2 regions of the Scytonema sp. PCC 10023 genome follow, and region 2 is predicted to be linked to the other one. Evidence: riboswitches for the same ligand, from Rfam matches in the RefSeq annotation. Region 2 holds a riboswitch; the other holds the start of a gene.

Region 1 (6,835 bases), on a different contig from region 2:
ACGGCTTCAAAATGTCAGACAGGGAGATGGTGCAGAAGTCATGACCAAGCGGGGCACCAATCTTTGCCGCCGCTGCTTGCATCGCGGAAATACCCGGTGCGACTTGAATTTCGATACCTTGCCATTCTGGTTTTGCCTCTTGATCAAGCACTTCAAATACTGCTGCTGCCATTGCATAAATACCGGGATCACCAGAGGATACCACCGCCACAAAACGCCCCTCTGCGGCTAAATCCAGCGCCATCCGCGCCCGTGCAAGTTCTTCCCGGTTGTCGGACTCATGCCGCCGTTTGTTGTTGCCAAGAGAACCCACTAATTCTAAGTATGTAGAATAACCTACTAAATCAGTGGCATTACGTAAAATTTCCTTGACTTCCGGTGACATCCAATCGCTTGCTCCGGGTCCGGTGCCAATTATTGCCAACCGACCACGTGGTTTGCCTGTGGTGTTGATATCGATGGGTAGGGGTGCAAGTGCGATTGGCTTTGCCACTGCCCCTTGGGCAATCGCCCCAAAGGGCGCTGCGCTCTGCGCAATCGCGCAGCTAAAGTCAGATAATTGTCGTTGCATCACCAACCGCCCAGAGGAAGCCGCTAATGCGATCGCTACTGCCCCATCTGCGGTATTGTTTTGCGACATAGCAGCAGCAATCTCATCGGTCGTAAAGAAGCGAATAGGCACGTTGAGGGCGTCGGCAATTGCTTGTAAAGCTGGATTGGCAGCATCAAGGGTGCTGGCGAAGACTCCGGCAACGGATGCTGGGGCTAACTCAGCATCAGCTAGCATTTGCTGCACAAGGGCGATTTCCTCAGAACCCCACCCCCTGCCCCTCCCCGCAAGCGAGGAGGGGTGCCCGATAGGGCGGGGTGAGGTGCAACTGACTCCAATTGCCACGGTTGCTGGGTGATAGACGAGGCGGGTTGAGATGGAAACGACTGGCTTTTCTGTAATTTGTATGACTCTTTCTGCATCTTGGTCGATAGGTAACGAACTATTCCTCAACCAAGGTGCATCACCCTCCAACCTCACGGAATGTCCCGCCAACAAGTCGGACATGAAAGATTTGGCGTATTCGGGGTTCGCCAGGCGGTAGCCTGCTGGGGGGTCTTCTAGTGCGATGCCAAATCGGATGTCACCTGTAGTTGTGATGGCAGGTTTGACACCCAGTACGCTAGCGATTTGGCGTGCCAGAGAATTTACACCATTGAGTCCGCCTAAAAGTGGCACGACTGCACTACCATCTTCGGCAACAGCTAGAACTGGGGGTTCCTGTCGCTTGTTGGCAAGCAGTGGCGCGAGGGTTCGGATCAGGATACCTGTAGCACAAATGCCAATGATGGGTGTTCCATTGGCGAACAACTCCCGTAGTGTCGTTCCAAACTCAGTAAAAGTGACATCCACATCAGAAGTACGACCTGCCAGCCCGTATAACTGCGCTCCTGGAAGAACACTGATAATTTTTTTGGCTACAGGGATGCTGTTAGCACCCAACAGCACGATAACAGCAGGTGTCATAACAATTCAAAATTCAAAATTATAAATTCAAAATTAATACCCTATACCCCTTTCAGGGGAATTCAAAATTCTTTTTTTGTAGAGTGCGTGCCGATAGCGCATACTTTGAATTTTGAATTCAAAAACGTCATTTTTGGCATCATAAATGACTCTTACTCGGCACCAGAACCATCGAAAAGTAAGGCACTTGGGCTGGATCTACGTCATCCAAAGGTATGGTTCGCTGGTTTGCCATCGTCCCTCGCTCAATGTAACGCGCCCTTGAGGCAAGCCCTAATTTATACAGCGCGTCAGATACTTTCGTGAAATGCCGCTGCAGTTTGATAATGGCGGCAGCATCAGCATTTAACAATTGTGCTTCTAGGACTTCGGCTGGTAGGGTGGCTGGCAGTACGCTGAAAATATCGTTTCGGTAACTCAGGGGGACTCCTAATGCTGAAGCACATCCCATCGGTGAAGAAACCCCTGGCACGACTTCTGTTTCAAACTGGTCAGACAGCCGTGTGAATACGTACATGAACGAGCCGTAAAATAATGGATCGCCCTCGCACAGGACTACCACATCCCGTCCGGCGGCAAGATGTTCGGCAATAGGCGTGACAACCTGGTCATAAACCGGTTGTGCTGCATACGGATCAAGCGCACGCGGGAGATGATATTTTACCTCGATTTGATTACCAGGGAGATATTGGGCTACGATACCTCTAGCAATACTCTCTTTATCTTCTGCGGATTGATAAGCAACCACTGGGCAAGAACGTAGTAACCGCAGTGCTTTCAGTGTTAAAAGTTCCGGATCACCCGGACCGACTCCAACTCCATAAAGACGACCTTTCGCCATCATTCTTCCTCCGTCGCTAAGGCGTTAACTGCGGCAGCGGTAATGGCACTTCCACCCCGCCGACCATGCAATGTTATAAATGGGACACCACGACTATCTGCTGCCAGTGCGGCTTTCGATTCTGCTGCCCCCACAAATCCTACTGGAAACCCTAGAATGAGCGCTGGTTTTGGTGCCCCGGCATCCAGCATTTCCAGCAACCGAAACAAGGCAGTCGGTGCATTGCCAATTGCCACCACTGCGCCTTCTAACTTTGGTAGCCACAATTCCAAGGCAGCGGCAGAACGCGTGGTTCCCAGTTTTTGGGCAAGTTCTGGCACTTCTGGATCATTGAGGGTGCAAATGACCCCATTGTCTGCTGGCAGTCGCCGCCGCGTAATTCCTTCTGCCACCATCCGGCAATCACACAGAATTGGTGCCGCTGCTGCTAAAGCTGTACGCCCAGATACCACAGCTGTTGGTGCAGCTGCTATATCATCAACAATATCTGTCATGCCGCAAGCATGAATCAGACGCACGACAACCTTCGCGACATCCGGGGCAAGTACAGACAGATTTGCCTCTGAGCGAATAGTGGCAAAGGATTTGCGATATATTTCGTTACCATCTCGAATGTATTCAATAGTCATTTGTCATTTGTCCCTAGTGCCTCACATCCCCTTGCTCAAACAACCGTTGTAAATCTTCAATAGCATATCGGTTCGCAAATTCCCCAAATGATTCATTGGGAGTAGCACGTTTTGCCATATAGATTTGCAGCATCCGTTCTAGCAATAGGCATAATTCTGCAAACGATACCAAACTGTAAAGTTCTCGTCCAAATTTCTCATTGCTGTCACCATCACCCACGTAGATTTTATAACCTTCCACCGTTTTCCCCTCCTGCTCAATACTGACACCAAGGAGGGCGATATCGCTTCTGCTGTGCTGGGCACAGGATTTTTCGCAACCTGTGAAGTGAATGTTGACTGGTTGGTCGAGAGTGAGGCAACTATCCAGATAGTTAGCTAATGCCAAGGCGTGACCTTTGGTATCTGTTGCTGAAGACGCACATCCCGTATTGCCAGCACAGGCGACTAAGGCGCTGCGAATGTTGGTTGCAGACCAATGCAATCCTAAGTTTTCGATTTGACTTTGTGCTTGAGGAACCGACTGATGGGGAATATCTGATATGAGAAGGTTTTGCCAAGGCGTCAGCCGAAGAGTACCAGTGCCATATGTTTCCGCAATATCCGCTAGACCACGCATTTGCCAAGTTTCCAATTTACCAACGGGTAGCACAACACCGATGTAAGATAGCCCTTTCTGTCGTTGGGGATGGACACCTATATGTTGGTATCTGGTAGAGACGTTGCATCTGAGAGTTCTACATCTGTCCACGTCATACCGAGTTGCGTTCATAGGTATCACCTCACCCCTGCCCCTCTCCTTGCCAAGGAGAGGGGTGCCCGGAGGGCGGGGTGAGGTTTTTGAACGCAACTTAGTATCACTCCATACTGGAGAAAACTGCCGCAATCGATAAGGAAGATGATGCTCAACTTCTTGGAAAAATCTTTCAATGCCTAAGTCGTTCAAAACCTGCCAGAGACGCGACTGGCGCGATTTGCGATGGGGAATTATCTTCTCACTCCCTACTGCCAAATGCTGCAAATAAACTTTCGCCAATCCAGCCACGACTTCTAGACATTCCTCTGGTTTCAGGAGAATGCCTGTATCAATGAATGGTTCAACCTGCGATACACCTAAATTCAACTTGAGGTGGAAGTAAGCTTTTGTACCAACTACGGCAGCGGTTAGGGCGATATCATTGAGGCGATCGCCTATCGACACAGAACCACCACCATCAAAAGCAACGCTAAATTTTGGTGAAAGTGGTGCTAGCTCCGCGTGAGTAGCAATATAATTGTCTAATTCGCGGATGAACGGTCGAGTATCAATTAATTCGTATGGGTCAATGCCTGCTGTAGGACTACCCATGATATTACGCAGATGGTCAACCTCTGGGAGACTTGAGGCTATGCCAATTTCCTGCAAGACTCTCAAAACATCAGCGGTCATTTCCTTGCGGATTTCACGGACTTGGAGGTTGGCGCGATTGGTAATATGAACATAGCCAGTTCCAAACTCGTCAGCTAAGTCAGCTATCACACGACACTGCTGGCTAGCGAGTATTCCTCCAGGTATGCGGATGCGAGATAATATACCGTCCCGCGCGGACGTTCCATAAAAAAGACCAGGACAACTAACAAAATCACACGGTAATGACACGCCTGCAACTCCTTCCCTGTGCGACGCAGGGAGCAGATAAGAACTGTGTCCGGAAGACACCCTTAGAGTTGGCATTCTGACTTACAAAGTCTAAAGTTATAACTTTTGACTTGATTACAGCTGCGGCACAGTCCCGGAATTTCACCGGACTTTCCCCACTCCAAGTGTGTGTAGTTTAGCATGAGTTGACAACTCCTCGGGCTAAAGCCTTTGAGGATTCTTCCTTCATCCAAGATTGCCTCTAAAAGCAGTGCCTTTAGATGGTCTTACACGTTGTCCAGAAGCAGTAGCGAGATGCCCTCCCGCCAAAAGCCGTAAACCTTCATCTCTAATATTTCTAGCTGCGTTCAAATCCCTATCGTGTAATGTTTGACATTTAGGACACTGCCAGCTACGAATATCCAAACTTAGGTTATCTACTTGATGTAGGCAGTTACTACAGATCTTTGAACTGGGAAAGAATCTATCTACTTCAATGTAGGTTTTTCCTTGCCATTGTGCCTTATACTTCAACATGGTGCAGAATTGACCCCACCCAGCATCACTGATTGATTTTGCTAGTTTGTGGTTTTTGACCATATTCTTATAAATGCACAACAAATGGTTATCAGTGGTCGGTATTGGTGAGGATGGGCTATCGGGATTGAGTTTGATCGCCTGTTGTCTCGTTGAGCGTGCAGAAGCGATCGTCGGGGGAAAACGCCATCTCGCCATGCTACCACCAGACGACCCGCGCGAGAAACTCATCTGGACTTCCCCCATCAGTGATTCGATAGAAGAAATTCTCCGTCGCCGGGGTCAGTCTGTCTGCGTATTGGCAAGTGGTGACCCCATGTGCTTTGGTATCGGTGTCACCCTCTCCCGCAAGATTCCCATTTCTGAGATGACCATCATCCCCGCACCGTCATCGTTCAGTCTCGCCTGTGCCAGATTGGGATGGTCACTTACCGAAGTCGAGACATTAAGCTTAAACGGTCGTCCCCCTGCTCTCATTCAAGCCGCTATCTACCCGAAAGCGCGTCTATTAATATTAAGTGAAGGGAAGGAAACCCCGGGAATTGTTGCTGATATCTTGACAAAGCGCGGTTTTAGTGGTAGTAAAATTACAGTTCTTGAACACATGGGCGGTTCTCAGGAACGAATTATCGAAGGCACAGCCGCGTCATGGACGACAACAGAACTGGCAGATTTAAACACCATCGCTGTAGAGTGTATTGCTGATCCTGGAGTCGTACCGTTACCTCGGCTAGCAGGATTGCCGGATGATGCTTATCACCATGATGGACAGCTAACTAAGCGTGAAGTGCGGGCAATAACACTATCGGCTTTGGCTCCCACACCGGGACAGTTATTGTGGGATGTGGGCGCTGGGTGTGGTTCGATTGGTATTGAGTGGATGCGGAGTCATCCTCGATGTCGGGCGATCGCCATTGAGCAAAACTCCACCCGACTCCAATATATTGCTGACAACGCCGCCGCCCTTGGTACACCTTATTTACAAATTGTTGCAGGCAAAGCTCCCGCTGCACTGAAAGATTTGCCTCAACCAGACGCCATTTTTGTCGGCGGTGGTGCAACGACAGAAGGTTTGTTTGAGGTTTGTTGGGAAGCTTTGCCTCCGGGTGGGCGTTTTGTTGCCAATGCAGTTACGGTTGAAAGTGAACAGAAGCTGTTGCAATGGCATAACCAGGTAGGCGGGGAGTTGATTCGCGTTGCTGTGCAACGGGCTGCTCCTATTGGTGGATTTTTAGGGTGGAAGCCGATGGTGCCGGTGACGCAGTGGGTGGTGGTGAAGTAGTTGGAAGCGAATATTCTTTTGAGTTATGTATCAGGAGGACAATGCTTGATTTGGATTGCATTGTCCTCCTGGTCAAGCGGCTTTATTTTAGACGTTGTTGCACAGAATAATACACAGAAACTGAGTGCAAGATATGCTGATATAAAAGGTTAAGGAAGAAATTGCCCTATATTATCTAAAAAAATACTGAAATTGCTTGTTTATCCTTGCTAGAGAGGGGTATATAGGGAAGAATTCCATTTAATAACAAACTATAAGCGAAAAATTTTACAATATGACTGCTGATTCAACAGAATTTGAACAACAGATTAAAAGAATACATGATCTTATCGAACAGCCCGGTTCGGTAGTCACTTGGAATGATCACTTACCCGATCCAGATAACCCTGATCAACTAAGACAGATTGATATC
Region 2 (6,835 bases):
AAACCAACGCCCAGAAGGTTCGAGCTTCACCGTAATAGTTGTGGGTTCACAACCGTCGGGAAGATTTCTCGACCACCTGACTGGCAATGGTTCAGAACACTTTGCCAGATAGACTTGTCCGTTTTTCCATTTAAATGCGGACTTCGTGAACTCTGCACTACCACCATTGCGCTTTTTCTTGAAGTTAGGGTATTTGGCTCTACCAACAAAAAAGTTAGCAAAGGCAGATTGCAGGTGTCTCAAAGTTTGCTGCAATGGTACGCAACTTACTTCATTCAAAAACTGGAGATTCTCTTCTTTTTTCCACAACGTAAGCAAAGCAGAAGTCTGAACGTAATCAACACGTTCTTGTCTTTCATACCAGGCTTCGGTTCTTGCTGCCAAAGCTTTGTTAAAAACCAACCGCACACAACCAATTGTTCGACGCAAGAGAGTTTCTTGCTCGATAGTTGGGTAAAAACGATAGCGGTAGGCTTTTTCCATGCTTTGCTTTTAATTTTCCATGTTTCACATTTTGGCACGTTTTCTGTAAAGCCGTCCTAGAAGGACGGGGTTTCTACCCAAAATTTTCGATGATATGAGCTACGAGCTTCCCAATATAAGATAAAAAATAAAATTCTTTAACTATGCCCACTCGCAACTACCTTTTTTATGCGCTCACGAATAGCGTTTGCTCGCAGTGCCTCGTCAAAGTAGAAGCAAAAATTATTTTTCAGGACGGTTGCGTCTACTTGGTGAAACACTGTCCCACCCACGGACGAGAAGAGGTTTTGATTGCCGACGATATCGAATACTATAAACAATCTCTGGAATTTATCAAACCAGGGGATATGCCTTTGAGGTTTAATACACCGATAAAATATGGCTGTCCTTATGATTGCGGGCTTTGCCCAGATCATGAACAACATAGCTGCTTAACTTTAATAGAAGTGACAGATAGGTGCAATCTTTCCTGTCCCATTTGCTACGCTGACTCTGGTGCAGAAGAAGTTTCCGCAATTTCGCATCAACCCCGCCGTCACCGCAGTTTAGCAGAAATTGAAAGAATGATTGATGCGGTGGTGGCGAATGAGGGTGAACCGCAGGTTGTACAACTCAGTGGCGGTGAACCAACACTTCACCCAGAGTTTTTTCAAATCATGGATATTGCCAAAAGCAAGCCAATTCAGCATTTGATGATTAATACGAATGGCGTGAGGATAGCAAAGGAGAAATCTTTTTGCGATCGCCTGAGCCAATATATGCCTGGAATTGAAGTTTACCTGCAATTTGACAGCTTTGAGGCGGAAGCTTTACGCGAATTGCGTGGCGCAGATTTACGCATTATTCGAGAACAGGCGATTGCCCAAGGGGCACTGCGCGGAGCGCAATCGCAAATCTCAATGAACACAATATCTCCACAACCTTAGTCGTCACCCTAAAAAAAGGGCTAAATGACCACGAAATCGGCAAAATTCTTGAGTATGCATTGCAACAGCGATGCGTACGCGGTGTCACGTTTCAACCCATCCAAGCTGCTGGACGGTTAGAGGGATTTAATCCCAAGCGAGACAGATATACTCTAACAGAAGTTCGCAGGGCAATTTTACAACAAAGTCCTTACTTTAAACCAGAAGATATTCTCCCAGTTCCTTGCCATCCCGACTGCTTAGCAATGGCGTACGCGCTGAAACTCAACGGTAAAGTGATACCGCTGACTGGGTTAATCAATCCAGATACGTTTGTAAAAATTATGCCCAACAGCGTACTTTACGAGCAAAATGAAGAACTAAAGCGCCACATTTTTCAGCTATTTTCTACGAGTCATTCACCCAGTTCGGCAGCAACTTCATTAAAGCAGTTGTTATGTTGTTTGCCAATGGTTCCCGTCCCTCAAGGTATTAGCTATTCCAATATCTTTCGGGTGATGATTGTCCAGTTTCTTGACCCTTTTAACTTTGATGTTCGTTCAGTGAAGCGTTCCTGTATTCATATTGTCCACCCCGATGGTAGGATTATTCCCTTTGATACTTTCAATATGTTTTACCGCGAGGGTAGCGCTGGCTATCACTTAGTTAATAATCGTTTGATTTAATTGAATACAGCTTGTCTGCGCTTATTAGGGTGTCAATTTATGTCACAAAGAAATGAAATTTTAGGTGTTTTTTTAGGCATACTCTTGTTAATTGGTATGCATATTTTAGCGATACTAGCAATAGTTTTACTTAGTTTTATTAGAGGTATTTACGGTGCCCAAATTTTGATTATTGGGGGTTTTGGCTTTTTCTTGTGGCAACTTCTCTATGTCATTCCAGTCACTCTTTGGCTAAAAAGACGGCGGCAAAATGGCTTAATGAAAGGAGTGATTATTGGTGCGGTTATTACCGCTTTATTGAATGGAGGTTGTTCTTTATTGTTTTCTTTTCAAGGATTTCGATAATATGCTCAGTTTAGAAATAGCTCTTGTGGGGTTGGTCTAGAAAGCCCTCTTTCATCTACAAAATAGGTGAAGACTTCTGTCCCACAAGAAATAGGTTAACTTTTTATTTCAGATTTTTGAGATTCTTTAACAGAACGCGAAATTGTGAAGGAAGGTGAATCATCAAGCAGGGGTTGTTCCAATGTTGCTTCACTCGTTGCATTACTCAAGTAGGAGCCAAAAAGCTTATCGTAGTTGGAAGCAACAGCCAGAAACGCCCCACCTAATATATATATCGGAAGTGGTAGGGTGAATTCTTTTACCCAATCAAACAGTTCCGCTAGGGCAAACAGCACCAAAAAGCAGGCTAGCCAAACTCTCATGTTTCTACCCCTGGGATTCAAACGACTTTATTAATTGTAGATAGGTTGGGGACACTTCATGTCTACCACAACAACAATTAGATGAAAACGGGGGTGATGTGTGCGTCTTTCACATCCTACATCCTTATATCATGTTCGGCTAATGACCCTTAATTCCCCAAGAACCCCACCCCGCCTTTGACTTACGTCAAAGTCTCCCCTCCCCGCTTGCGGGGAGGGGTAAGGGGTGGGGTGCAGTCAGCGTGGGAATTATGGGTAAGCAACCGGAGATGATATCACGCCTACTATTATTCTCCCTTGTTGGCAGACAAAGGAGGAATTTTTGCTAAGATTCCTTTTTTAAGCGGTTCTGGTCTTTCTGCCCAGGGTAACAATCCTTGAGGGTGAGTGTAATACTTACTAGCACACTCTAACACCCCGGCTATTTGTGAGGGTGACAAATCTGGCGACAAATCACCAAAAAGGTAAGTATATTTACCAACAGATGCAAAAGAAATTGTACAAGAGCGATCGCAAGCACTCATGCATTCTACTGGTTGAATAGCAAATTCTTCATGCAACTTCCAGTCTTGATACTGTTGTTGCAATCGCTTGAATAATGTTTCGCCACCACTTTCACCGACACGTTTTCCATCTTTCCACACACTTGAGCAACTGGTGCAGACAAATAAATGATGTTGCGCTTTCATCCAAACCTCGTAGACGTGCTAAAGCAGAAGTTAACTAGTCGGCGGGTATTCTGACTGACAAGGAAACCCTTGATTACAGCTGCGGGACAGCGCCGGACTTACACCAGACTTTCCCCGTTACCTCTGATGGCTGATCCCCATCAGAACCGTTTACCTTGTGATCATATAGCATTTAAGCAATTGTCGAAGGAAAAACCTTTTACCAAGAAAGAACTCAGGAATCAGAACTCAGGAGTCAGAATATTAAACGCGCTTTTCGAGCATGAATTAAGAGTAGAGACGCCCATAGAGCGCGTCTGTACTGAGTGTTGGTAACACAGCCCCCGGCTCCGTGGAGACCAAGAAAGTTTTTCCGCACTTATTTCCCCCGGATTCACTCGTTTTGGATATTCTGATTACTGTGTTCTGTGTTCTGCGTTCTTCTTAACCTTTGTCCTTTGCTTTCCTTCCCCCGTGAGTCAAGAGGTTTGACAGCCTGTCTTTTGACGACAAGCGGTGTGAACAAGAGAATTATGGAGGAAATTCTCTAGAATGCGTCGATTCATAGAGGGAACACGCGATGAAAAAGATTTTTTTAGTATTGTTGTTGGTCATAACAATTTTTACCTTTGCCTTCAATCGTCCAGCTTTTGCTGCAGATGCTGTTAAAGGAGCGAAAGTCTTCTCTGCCAATTGCGCTTCTTGTCATGCGGCTGGAAAGAATTTGGTTCAAGCTAACAAGAACCTGACAAAGGAGGCTTTGGAAAAGTATGGCATGTACTCTGAGGAAGCAATTATAGCTCAAGTGACAAATGGTAAAAATGCCATGCCCGCTTTCAAAGGTCGTTTAAAACCCGAGCAAATTGAAGACGTAGCTACATATGTGCTGGGAAAAGCCGATAAAAGCTGGAAGTAAAGCAAAATAAGGCTATCAAAGCATAGTGGGAGGGTGAGAACCCCTCGCTTTTAAGCAGGGGATGAAATCCGACTCAACAGGTTTTAACCTGTTGTTTCTTTATTCCGGAACTTTTGCAAAGCACGATTGTGTCATAGTAGATATAACGCGTTACAACGCGAAACCATTGTAGGAAAGTCTTCCGCTTCCATGCCCAGCGAACCGATAATGACACTGGCTTCTGGGAAAAAGACAAATAAACTAAATCTTTAGACCCATCTGAGGGGGGACGCCTCTTAGATGTAAAACCAAAATACCTGTTGAGACGGTGAGACCAGCGCTGCGGGAGGGTTTCCCTGCGCAGGCGACTGGCGAACCCGGAGGGTCTGGCGGGGAGTAAGTCAAAAGGCTGCTCTAGTTAAGAGTCTAAGAAACAGGAACAAAGGTGTAACAGCACGGCAATAGCTAAGCTGTGGAACAACTTTTAAGAAACAAGCGTGCATTTATGCCAGGGAGTACGTCAATGTTCAGCAAATAGTAGGTAGGGCAGATGCTTTACCTACTGCTATTTTTTTACCATCGAGTTATTTCTACCATGCACCACTAGTTTCAAGATGCACGTGGTGTTGGTGGCTTGATGGTCACGCCGTAACGTGATGCAATGCCGACAATATTTTTCATCTCTTCCGGTGTATATGGGGGCGGTGGTGTGTTTGGGTCAGTTACCGGACGACCCATTTCGTCGAACATATTTTCGATACCTGACGGTGAGAATGTCACCAAGAGAATGCCTTTCGTGTCGCCGGTGTTCTCAAAGTTGTGATATAGCCCTCTGGGCATATTCACGTAGTCACCTGTAGTGGCGTGGAAAATTTCTTCCCCGACTTGAAATTTGAAATCACCCGCAGCAATGTAGACACGTTCGTCTTCTAAGCTGTGAACGTGCAAGGGCGTTGAATAGTAGGGCGGAACGATGTCTTCCATGACACTGAACGCTCCACCTGTGTCTTTGCTCGTGACTTTGAACGTAACGAGAATGTCACCCCACCAAAGGCTTGAACCTTTTCCTTTGGCAATCAATGCAGAAGTTTTGTTTGTCATTGCTTTGCCCCTCATTTTTTTGTCAGTCCCTGTGAATCTTAGGACTTTGTTTTCAAGAAAGTATCGATATCATTCCAGATTTGTAGTTCGACTAGTTTTGAGTCAGATACAACTAAGCGATCGATAAATCGGATGCTTGAAAATGTGGTGCCATCCGGATACTCACCCGTTAGTGTACCGACGCAGTAGACGGCAATACCTTGCGGGGTGAAAGCTGCATCGAAATACTGGTAAGCTGTGGTTACTCGACTGTAATGACTTTTTGCCCAAGCAACGTGTTCAGATAATGTGCGGAAGGTGATACCACCCGGGACAATGATGCGAAATTCGGGAGCTAAAAAACTCTGTGCTAACTCCATCTCTCGCCGCTTAATTGCTTGGAGAAACGATTGGGCAAGGCTAATTGCCTTTTGACTCAAATCGCTTTCCGTATCTTTGGTTTGTTTTAGCATCGGAAGCTCGCTTCTAATCTTTGCTCTCCAGAGGGAACAGATAAATTTGTATTTCATTCAAACGAGAACCGCTATACTCTTTTCTGTTTTTGCGGAAATCTTCTAGTACATTAAGACACAAGGCAGGAGGGAGATAATGCTTATACCATCTGCTTTTTGACTTCTTTGTTAAGCGTGTGCTTTTTAAATGCAATCGATGATTTCAGCAATGTTGAGGAAAATATTAAATCTTTACCGACACCTGTGTCTTTTCGTTTTCTGCGAAACTTTCATGAATCCTGCTGTATATCCGTATTTTCTTATATTTATATAAATAAGTAACAAACAGTTGACTGCAACAATGATTTATGGTTAATTTTTCATGAACTACATGCACCAGAAATAGTGAATATTTATCTTGTCATTTGCTGTCGGTATTGCCTGGGAGAGATGTTCAAATGCTGATGAAATACAGTTGCAAAGCGTGACTGACATCTAAAGCCAACGCGGTAGGAAATCTCTAAAATTGATAAGTCAGTTGAACGTAGTAATTGCTTGGCAAGTTCTAGCCGCTGTTGAATGATGTAGGAATGAGGAGTTAGTCCTGTAGATTGTTTAAATAAGCGAATAAAGTAGTAGTAGCTCATATGTACTAGCCCAGCTAGTTCTGTGATACTCAATTCCCGGTCGAGATTATCGTTGATGTAATCAAGAACTTCTCGCAGTTTGCGTTTGCTCAGACCGTCCCCATAGTTTGGAAAAAATGATTTCCTGGTAGCATATCGCCGCAGCAAGTGGGCTGATAGCATCATTGCTGCTGCCTCAACATACAGCGAGTCTCCTTCTAGCCCAGATTGGGCTTTGGACTTGAGAGCCAACCCAATCTGTTGAATGAGTGGGTCGTGCAGCTTAAATTGTGGTGTGAGTTCAACACGGTCTGGGTTGACTGACTCATGGGC

Evidence for each region. A riboswitch is a leader RNA that binds a small molecule or an ion and turns the genes downstream of it on or off. The one in region 2 is predicted to bind cobalamin.
Region 1: linked by a shared signal. The riboswitch ahead of cobG (precorrin-3B synthase) and the one ahead of ACM0OZ_RS19130 (DUF1636 family protein) in region 2 are both predicted to bind cobalamin.

What each region holds. Positions count from the first base shown of each region.
Region 1 is NZ_CAWUDP010000010.1:40,609-47,443, reverse strand. It holds gene cobJ (precorrin-3B C(17)-methyltransferase) at 1-1,516, opposite strand, end outside; gene ACM0OZ_RS08535 (precorrin-2 C(20)-methyltransferase) at 1,656-2,360, opposite strand; gene ACM0OZ_RS08530 (precorrin-8X methylmutase) at 2,357-2,986, opposite strand; gene cobG (precorrin-3B synthase) at 3,000-4,625, opposite strand; cobalamin riboswitch at 4,674-4,837, opposite strand; gene ACM0OZ_RS08520 (RNA-guided endonuclease TnpB family protein) at 4,851-5,204, opposite strand; gene cbiE (precorrin-6y C5,15-methyltransferase (decarboxylating) subunit CbiE) at 5,215-6,423, shown strand; gene ACM0OZ_RS08510 (restriction endonuclease) at 6,698-6,835, shown strand, end outside.
Region 2 is NZ_CAWUDP010000030.1:14,365-21,199, reverse strand. It holds gene ACM0OZ_RS19155 (RNA-guided endonuclease InsQ/TnpB family protein) at 1-483, opposite strand, end outside; gene ACM0OZ_RS19150 (radical SAM protein) at 627-1,409, shown strand; gene ACM0OZ_RS19145 (hypothetical protein) at 1,469-2,074, shown strand; gene ACM0OZ_RS19140 (hypothetical protein) at 2,114-2,419, shown strand; gene ACM0OZ_RS19135 (hypothetical protein) at 2,515-2,781, opposite strand; gene ACM0OZ_RS19130 (DUF1636 family protein) at 3,069-3,470, opposite strand; cobalamin riboswitch at 3,493-3,636, opposite strand; gene petJ (cytochrome c6 PetJ) at 4,030-4,365, shown strand; gene ACM0OZ_RS19120 (cupin domain-containing protein) at 4,954-5,460, opposite strand; gene ACM0OZ_RS19115 (hypothetical protein) at 5,484-5,897, opposite strand; gene ACM0OZ_RS19110 (helix-turn-helix domain-containing protein) at 6,290-6,835, opposite strand, start outside.